One region of the Streptomyces sp. CA-179760 genome, then DNA from elsewhere that is predicted to be linked to it. Evidence: riboswitches for the same ligand, from Rfam matches in the RefSeq annotation. Region 1 holds a riboswitch; the other holds the start of a gene.

Region 1 (4,822 bases):
CCGATGCCGCCGGAGCCGCTGCGTAGGGTCATGGCATGCGACATGAAGTGCCCGGGGTGCCGGAACTGTTCTCGTGGGAGTTCGCCACCGACCCCTACCCCGCCTACGCCTGGCTCCGCGAGCACGCCCCCGTGCACCGGACCAAGCTTCCCAGCGGTGTCGAGGCCTGGCTGGTCACGCGGTACGCCGATGCCAAGCAGACCCTCGCCGACAACCGGCTCTCCAAGAACCCGGCGCATCACCAAGAACCCGCGCACGCCAAGGGCAAGACGGGTATCCCGGGTGAGCGCAAGGCCGAGTTGATGACGCATCTGCTCAACATCGATCCGCCGGACCACACCCGGCTGCGGCGGCTCGTGTCCAAGGCGTTCACACCTCGCCGGGTCGCCGAGTTCGAGCAGCGGGTGCAGGAGCTGACCGACGGTCTCATCGACGGATTCGCGGAGCAGGGGTCAGCCGACCTGATCCACGAGTTCGCCTTCCCGCTCCCCATCTATGCCATCTGCGACCTGCTCGGCGTCCCCCGCGAGGACCAGGACGACTTCCGGGACTGGGCGGGCATGATGATCCGTCACCAGGGCGGACCCCGGGGCGGCGTGGCGCGGTCCGTGAAGAAGATGCGCGGCTACCTCGCCGACCTCATCCACCGCAAGCGGGAGGCGCTCCCCGCCGAACCCACTCCCGGCGAGGACCTCATCTCCGGTCTCATCCGGGCCTCCGACCACGGCGAGCACCTCACCGAGAACGAGGCCGCCGCCATGGCCTTCATCCTGCTGTTCGCCGGTTTCGAGACGACCGTGAACCTGATCGGCAACGGCACCTACGCCCTGCTCACCCACCCCGAGCAGCGCACCCGGCTCCAGGCGTCCCTCGTCGCGGGGGAGACCGGCCTCCTGGAGACCGGCGTCGAGGAACTCCTGCGCTTCGACGGCCCCGTCGAGCTCGCCACCTGGCGTTTCGCCACGCAGCCGCTCACCATCGGCGGACAGCGCGTCGAGGCCGGAGAGCCGGTCCTCGTCGTCCTGGCCGCCGCGGACCGGGACCCGGAGCGGTTCGCCGATCCGGACGTGCTCGACCTCTCCCGCCGCGACAACCAGCACCTCGGGTACGGCCACGGCATCCACTACTGCCTCGGCGCCCCGCTCGCCCGCCTGGAAGGCCAGACCGCCCTCGCCACGCTCCTCACCCGCCTCCCGGACCTGAGGCTCGCGGCCGACCCGGCCGAGCTGAGGTGGCGCGGCGGCCTGATCATGCGCGGGCTGCGGACACTACCGGTGGAGTTCACGCCCGCGCCGGTGAAATACACACATACCCAAAGGTGACACGCCGTCAGTCCTGTGATCTTCACGTGATCTACGCGGCATTAACTTGTGACAAGTGATCGTCTGCCTATACGTTCACCCATCATCGGTGCGGCCCGGGAAAACCCGGCTCCGCGCCGGTCACTGCTGTCTCGCGAAAGGTCTCCGTATGCTCTCCGGGAACGGTCGGCACCGTCGCCCCCGCCAGGCTCCGGCTCTCCTCGTCGCGGCCGGAGTGACCGGCTCCGCCATCGCGATCCCGCTCCTCGGAGCCACCGGCGCCAGCGCGGCCGACGGCACGACCTGGGACCGGGTCGCGGACTGCGAGACCGGTGGCGCCTGGAGCCAGAACAGCGGCAACGGATACTTCGGCGGCCTGCAGTTGTCGCAGGAGGACTGGGAGAACCACGGCGGTCTCGATTACGCCCCGAGCGCCGACCTGGCCAGCCGTTCCCAGCAGATAGCCGTGGCCGAGAGAATCCTCGCCGACCAGGGGGCCGGCGCCTGGCGCACCTGCGGGCTGCTCTCCGGTCTGGAGCAGGACAAGAAGTCGTCCGACTCGGACGGCTCATCCGAGTCATCTGATTCGTCGGATTCATCCGGATTGCTCGACTCTCTCGGGTCGTCCCCTTCGCCGTCCGACTCGCCCTCTTCTGATGAGTCGTCGACCTCGAAGGGCGAATCTTCCAAGTCCGACAATTCGCCCGACTCTGAGGAGTCCACCTCGCGGGGTCAGGAGCCCGACAGCTCCCCGTCGGCGACGCCCGGGAGCGGCGAGTCCGGCAACTCGCGGCAGGGTGACGACTCTTCGACGTCCACCGGGACCGACACCGGCTCCGGCCGTCACCGCGGTCCCAGTGCCGACGAGACCCACACGTCCGAGGACGGCCGTACGGACGAGTCGGGCCGTCACGCCTCGCGAGACGACCGCAGCGACGAGGGCTCCGGCGACTCGTCCGAGGGTGCCTACATCGTGGGCATCGGCGACAGCCTCTGGTCCATCGCCGACTCCCTTGACATCAGCGGCGGATGGCACGAGCTCTACGACGAGAACGAGAAGGCCGTCGGAACCGACCCGAACCTCATCCGCCCCGGTCAGAAGCTCGCGGTCGAGGGCGAAGCGGACGAGAAGTAGCGGTTCGGGCAGTGCGGAAACGGGGGTGGAAGTCGCCCCGAAACCGCGCGAGTTCGCATCATGTTTCGCGGCGAATGTCCCGTTTGATGCCCGTGAGAGATAGATCTCAGAAGCCCTGATCGTCTTTGAAATTCGGCGGATCGCGTGGCTACGGTCGGGACCGCTCGTCACCACGAGCCCCGGCGCCGCAACGCCGAATCCTGCCAGCGGCCGTACGGGAACAGTCGTCGCGTCAAGCGCCGTAGGCAGGAGCGGGGGACCCAAGGTAGGTGCCCGACCGGCCGGTTGTGCCGGAAGGGCTTGGGGTGAAGCCGTGTCCCGGGAGGGGCGCGGCCGGGCAACTCAACCGGCCCGAACCCGACAGCTCACCTCGCAGGCGTCGGTGAGGGGATCCTTCCATGCTGTTTTCCAGCAAGGGCAAGCACCGCCGTCCGTCCAAGGCCAGCCGTGCCATCGCCGTCGCCGGTGTCACCGGCGCCGCTGTCGCCGCCCCGCTGATGGCGGCCGGTGGCGCGTCCGCCGCCACCGCCTCCGAGTGGGACACCGTCGCTCAGTGCGAGGCCGGCGGCAACTGGTCGATCAACACCGGCAACGGCTACTACGGCGGTCTGCAGTTCTCCGCCTCCACCTGGTCCGGCTACGGCGGCACCAAGTACGCCGCCACCGCCGACCAGGCCACCAAGGCTCAGCAGATCGAGATCGGCGAGAAGGTCCTCGCGGGTCAGGGCAAGGGTGCCTGGCCGGTCTGCGGCAAGGGCCTGTCGAACGCCTCCGGCGGTGGCTCCTCCGCTTCCTCCTCGAACGACTCCGGCAGCTCCTCGCAGCAGAGCCAGCAGAGCACCGAGTCCCGCGAGACCCAGCAGCAGCCGGCCTCCCGCTCCGACGAGCGCCCGGCCGCCAAGAAGACCGTCACCACCCCGACCGGCAAGAAGGTCAAGAAGGGCGACGGCGAGTACAAGGTCGTCAAGGGTGACACCCTCAGCTCGATCGCGTCGGACAAGAAGGTCGAGGGCGGCTGGGAGAAGCTGTTCCAGCTGAACAAGGAGATCGTCGAGGACGCCAACCTCATCTACCCGGGCCAGCAGCTGCACCTGAAGTAAGCAGCGGCCCTCCGCCCCCCCCTCAAGGGGGGGGCGGCCCCCGTCCCCACGGGCTCCCCGCCCCGGTGCGTGTTCCCCCGTACGCGCCGGGGCGGGGTCATGTCTGCCGGGCGTCACTGCCGGTCTCTTCCGCGGCTCTTTTCCGCGGCTCTTTTCCGTGACCGTCTTTGTTCCGTTCGGAAACAATTTACTCTCGGTTCTGTCCATGGGGTGGGCGACCCGGTGGCCGATCGGCCCGAGCCGGTTAGGCTCATGTCGCGAGCCACCACGGCCCGCACCTCGCCGGGTCCACGCGACCCGGGTACCCGCGTCACATAAGAAGGAGATGCTCGTGCCGTCCATCGACGTCGTCGTAGCCCGGGAAATCCTGGACTCCCGAGGCAACCCCACGGTCGAGGTCGAGGTCGGCCTCGACGACGGCAGCACCGGTCGTGCCGCCGTTCCGTCCGGCGCCTCCACGGGCGCATTCGAGGCCGTCGAGCTGCGTGACGGTGACTCGAACCGCTACCTCGGCAAGGGTGTGGAGAAGGCCGTCCTCGCGGTCATCGAGCAGATCGGCCCGGAGCTCGTCGGCTACGACGCCACCGAGCAGCGCCTGATCGACCAGGCCATGTTCGACCTGGACGCCACCGACAACAAGGGCTCCCTCGGCGCCAACGCCATCCTCGGCGTCTCCCTCGCCGTCGCTCACGCCGCCTCCGAGGCCAGCGACCTGCCGCTGTTCCGCTACCTGGGCGGCCCGAACGCGCACCTGCTGCCGGTGCCGATGATGAACATCCTGAACGGCGGCTCGCACGCCGACTCCAACGTGGACATCCAGGAGTTCATGATCGCCCCGATCGGCGCGGAGTCCTTCTCCGAGGCCCTGCGCTGGGGCGCCGAGGTCTACCACACGCTGAAGAAGGTCCTGAAGAGCAAGGGCCTGGCCACCGGCCTCGGCGACGAGGGCGGCTTCGCCCCGAACCTCGGCTCCAACCGCGAGGCCCTCGACCTCATCCTCGAGGCGATCAAGGAGGCCGGCTACACCCCCGGCGAGCAGATCGCCCTCGCGCTCGACGTGGCCGCGTCCGAGTTCTACAAGGACGGCGCCTACACCTTCGAGGGCAAGACGCGCTCCGCCGCCGAGATGACCGAGTACTACGCCGAGCTCGTCGACGCGTACCCGCTCGTCTCCATCGAGGACCCGCTGTTCGAGGACGACTGGGACGGCTGGAAGACCATCACCGAGAAGCTCGGCGACAAGGTCCAGCTCGTCGGCGACGACCTGTTCGTCACCAACCCCGAGC
Region 2 (4,822 bases), 3.2 Mb from region 1:
ACCGCGATCGAAGGGACGTACATGCCCATGGGTCACACGGCCACAGCCCAGGCAGGCTCCGGGGGCCTGACAGCGACCGAGCACCGCCTGGCCAACGGCCTGCGCGTGGTGCTCTCCGAGGACCACCTGACCCCGGTCGCGGCGGTGTGCCTCTGGTACGACGTCGGCTCGCGCCACGAAGTCAAGGGGCGTACCGGCCTGGCTCACCTTTTCGAGCATCTGATGTTCCAGGGCTCCGCCCAGGTGAAGGGCAACGGCCACTTCGAGTTCGTCCAGGGCGCGGGCGGCTCGCTGAACGGCACCACCAGCTTCGAGCGCACCAACTATTTCGAGACCATGCCCACCCACCAGCTGGAGCTCGCCCTCTGGCTGGAGGCCGACCGCATGGGCTCCCTGCTGACCGCCCTCGACGACGAGTCGATGGAGAACCAGCGCGACGTCGTCAAGAACGAGCGCCGCCAGCGCTACGACAACGTGCCCTACGGCACCGCCTTCGAGAAGCTGACCGCCCTCGCCTACCCGGAGGGCCACCCCTACCACCACACCCCGATCGGCTCGATGGCCGACCTGGACGCGGCGACCCTGGAGGACGCGCGCGCGTTCTTCCGGACCTACTACGCGCCGAACAACGCCGTGCTCTCCGTGGTCGGCGACATCGACCCGGAGCAGACCCTGGCCTGGATCGAGAAGTACTTCGGCTCCATCCCCGGCCACGACGGCAAGCACCCGCCCCGGGACGGCTCGCTGCCGGAGACCATCGGCGAGCAGCTGCGCGAGGTCGTCGAGGAGGAGGTCCCGGCGCGCGCCCTGATGGCCGCCTACCGGCTGCCGCACGACGGCACACGCGCGTGCGACGCGGCCGACCTGGCCCTCACCGTCCTCGGCGGCGGCGAGTCCTCTCGTCTCTACAACCGCCTCGTACGACGGGACCGTACGGCCGTGGCCGCCGGCTTCGGCCTGCTGCGGCTCGCCGGGGCACCCTCCCTGGGCTGGCTGGACGTGAAGACGTCCGGTGACGTGGAGGTGCCGGTCATCGAGACCGCCATCGACGAGGAGCTCGCCCGGTTCGCCGAGGAGGGCCCCACGGCCGAGGAGATGGAGCGCGCCCAGGCCCAGTTGGAGCGCGAGTGGCTGGACCGGCTCGGCACGGTCTCCGGACGGGCCGACGAACTGTGCCGGTACGCCGTGCTGTTCGGCGACCCGCAGCTCGCCCTGACCGCCGTGCAGCGCGTCCTGGAGGTCACGGCGGAGGAGGTCAAGGAGGTCGCCAAGGCCCGTCTGCGGCCCGACAACCGCGCGGTGCTCGTCTACGAGCCCGTCGCCGACGAGACCGGCGAGGACGCCGACAGCATCGAGGACACCGCGGCCGCGGCCACGGACGAGAACGAGGAGGCGGCCAAGTGACCGAGCTCGCCACGATGGACTTCCACCCGCAGCCGCAGGCGGGCGACGCCAAGCCGTGGGCCTTCCCGGCCCCCGAGCGCGGCACGCTCGACAACGGCCTCACGGTGCTGCGCTGCCACCGCCCCGGCCAGCAGGTCGTCGCCGTGGAGGTGCTGCTGGACGCCCCCCTGGACGCCGAGCCGGCCGGCCTCGACGGGGTCGCCACGATCATGGCCCGGGCCTTCTCCGAGGGCACCGACAAGCACTCCGCCGAGGACTTCGCCGCCGAGCTGGAGCGTGCCGGCGCCACCCTCGACGCGCACGCCGACCACCCGGGCGTCCGGCTGAGCCTGGAGGTGCCGGCCTCCCGGCTCGCCAAGGGACTCCACCTGATCGCTGACGCCCTCAGGGCGCCCGCGTTCGCGGACAGCGAGGTCGAGCGGCTGGTCAACAACCGCCTCGACGAGATCCCGCACGAGCTGGCCAACCCCGCCCGCCGTGCCGCCAAGGAGCTCTCCAAGGAGCTGTTCCCGGCGGGCTCGCGCATGTCGCGGCCCCGGCAGGGCACCGAGGAGACGGTCGCCGCGATCGACTCCGCGGCCGTACGCGGCTACTACGAGAAGCACGTCCGCCCCGCGACGGCCACCGCCGTGGTCGTCGGCGACCTCACCGGCATCGACCTCGACGCGCTGCTCGGCGACACGCTGGGCGCCTGGACCGGCTCCTCGGCCGAGCCGCGGCCGGTGCCGCCGGTGACCGCCGACGACACGGGCCGGGTCGTCATCGTGGACCGTCCGGGCGCCGTCCAGACGCAGCTGCTGATCGGCCGGATCGGCTCGGACCGGCACGACCGCGTCTGGCCCGCCCAGGTGCTCGGCACGTACTGCCTCGGTGGCACCCTCACCTCCCGCCTGGACCGCGTCCTGCGCGAGGAGAAGGGCTACACCTACGGCGTGCGGGCGTTCGCCCAGGTCCTCAGGTCCGCCCCGGACGGGACCGGTGCCGCGATGCTCGCCATCAGCGGCTCCGTGGACACCCCCAACACCGGCCCCGCGCTCGATGACCTCTGGACGGTGCTGCGCACCCTCGCCGCCGAGGGGCTGACCGACGCCGAGCGGGACGTCGCCGTGCAGAACCTGGTCGGCGTGGCGCCGCTGAAGTACGAGACGGCGGCGGCCGTCGCGAGCACGCTGGCGGACCAGGTCGAGCAGCACCTGCCCGACGACTTCCAGGCCGCGCTGTACCGGCAACTCGCCGCGACCGGCACGGTGGAGGCCACCGCGGCGGCCGTCAGCGCCTTCCCGGGGACCGTCTGGTGACCGTCCTCGTCGGTGACGCGGCGCAGATCAAGGGCCCCGTGGAGGCCCTCGGCATCGGCGAAGTCGCCGTCGTCGCCGCCGAGTAGCGGGAGGAGAGCGGCGCGCGCGTAGGGGCCCTGGTTGTCTTCTAAGGCACCAGGGCTCCTTTATGCCCGAATTGGGGCGGGAGTTTCCCGTCTGCCCTGTGGGATGCGCTACAAAAACCGGGATTCGTTTGGGAATTGAAAGTGGCGCCGCTTAGCGTCGTCCGGGCTGTTCGTCAGGCAGTGCGCCGCACCCGCGGCACCGGACAGTCATCGCCGAGTCCCCGTACGGCGCGAGCCAGGGGAGCCGGGGACCCACGCAGTCCCTGGGGTGAATCGGACGCCCGCGCGAGTCGCGAGGGGGTCCGTAGGAGACCTTCCTGCTCCGAACCCGTCAGCTAACCCGGTAGGCGAGAGGGAAGGAAAGGACCAGCCACCACATGGCGTTCACGCGCGCCACCGGGAAGCACCGTCGTCCCAGCCGGATCCAGCGCCGCACGGCCCGCGCCGCGGGTGTCGCGGCCCTCGCCACCACCGGTGTCGTCGGCACCGTGGCCGCCCCGGCCTTCGCCGCGGAGCCCGCTGCCGAGCAGACGGGCCTCACCCCGGTCGTCACCATGGGCGACACCGTGGCCCAGAAGATCGACGCCCAGGCCGTCGCCCAGAAGCAGGCGGCCGAACAGGCCGCCGCCAAGAAGAAGGCCGAGGAGGCCGCCCGCGAGCGGGCCGCCGAGGTGGCCAAGGAGGCCAAGGAAGCGGCCGAGAAGGCCCGCGAGGCCAAGGAACGCGCCGCCCGCGAGGCCGAGCGCAAGCGTCTCAACACCTTCGTGTCGCCGATCTCCGGCTCGTACGTCTCCACCGGCTACAAGTCCGGCGGCGCCGTCTGGTCCTCCGGCAGTCACACCGGCGTCGACTTCCACGCCGCCAGCGGCACGGCCGTCCACTCGGTCGGCATGGGTGAGGTCGTCGAGGCCGGCTGGGGCGGTTCCTACGGCAACCAGGTCGTGATCAAGATGAACGACGGGACGTACACCCAGTACGGCCACCTGTCGTCCAGCAGCGTGTCGGTGGGCCAGAAGGTCACCCCCGGCCAGCAGATCGGCCTGTCCGGCGCGACCGGCAACGTGACCGGCCCGCATCTGCACTTCGAGGCCCGCACCGGCCCCGAGTACGGGTCCGACATCGACCCCGTCGCCTACCTCCGCTCGCACGGCGTGAACGTCTGAACATCTGAGGCGACTGTACTTCCCGAAAGCCCCGGCTCCCCGAGCCGGGGCTTTCGGCGTTCGTCACGGCCGACTGTCCAAAAAATATCCCTCATTTCCTGCTCGCCGTCGGAAATTCCGGCTCATTGCAATAGAGTCACGGAACACGCGTCACCAGTAGACGTTTCACGGGGATTAAGCGGAGGTCGGTATGCGTATTCCCGCGCACTCGGTGTGCACGGCCATCCGGGACGACATCGTCGCGGGTGTCTACGAGCGCGGCAGCCGGCTCACCGAGGAGCTCCTCGCGCGCCGCTACGGCGTCTCGCGCGTCCCTGTCCGGGAGGCCCTGCGCACCCTGGAGGCCGAGGGCTTCGTGGTCACCCGGCGGCACGCGGGCGCGTGTGTCGCCGAACCCACCGAGCAGGAGGCCGCCGACCTGCTGGAGATGCGCGTGCTGCTGGAGCCGCTGGGTGCCGCCCGCGCCGCCCAGCGCCGCACAGAGGCCCATCTGAAGGTGCTGCGCGGTCTGGTCAGGCTCGGCCAGGAGCGCGCCCGCCGGGGCAACAGCGACGACCTGCGCTCTCTGGGCGGCTGGTTCCACGAGACGCTGGCCCAGGCCTCGGGCAGCCCCGCGCTGACCTCGATGCTCACCCAGCTCCGGCACAAGATCGCCTGGATGTACGCCGTGGAGGCCCCGGCCGGACCTGTGGAGTGCTGGGCCGAGCACGGCGCGATCGTGGACGCGGTGGCGCGCGGGGACAGTGAGCGCGCGCGGGCGGTCACGGCGCTGCACACCGAGCGTGCGACGGGCGCGCACCGGCTGCGTTTCGGCTCCGCCGGGGAGCGCGCCGAGCGTGTGAGGAACTCGCAACATGCCGTAAACACGGCA

What was found. A riboswitch is a leader RNA that binds a small molecule or an ion and turns the genes downstream of it on or off. The one in region 1 is predicted to bind cyclic di-AMP.
Region 2: it holds a riboswitch for cyclic di-AMP, as region 1 does, so the genes downstream of both, ACQEV8_RS32830 (M23 family metallopeptidase) here and ACQEV8_RS17650 (transglycosylase family protein) in region 1, are expected to answer to the same signal.

The regions. Positions count from the first base shown of each region.
Region 1 is NZ_JBNJLZ010000001.1:3,976,981-3,981,802, reverse strand. It holds gene ACQEV8_RS17660 (cytochrome P450 family protein) at 36-1,322, shown strand; gene ACQEV8_RS17655 (transglycosylase family protein) at 1,471-2,436, shown strand; cyclic di-AMP (ydaO/yuaA leader) riboswitch at 2,664-2,830, shown strand; gene ACQEV8_RS17650 (transglycosylase family protein) at 2,835-3,536, shown strand; gene eno (phosphopyruvate hydratase) at 3,868-4,822, shown strand, end outside.
Region 2 is NZ_JBNJLZ010000001.1:7,207,649-7,212,470, forward strand. It holds gene ACQEV8_RS32820 (M16 family metallopeptidase) at 28-1,404, shown strand; partial or broken gene ACQEV8_RS32825 (M16 family metallopeptidase) at 1,401-2,788, shown strand; cyclic di-AMP (ydaO/yuaA leader) riboswitch at 2,990-3,153, shown strand; gene ACQEV8_RS32830 (M23 family metallopeptidase) at 3,166-3,951, shown strand; gene ACQEV8_RS32835 (GntR family transcriptional regulator) at 4,142-4,822, shown strand, end outside.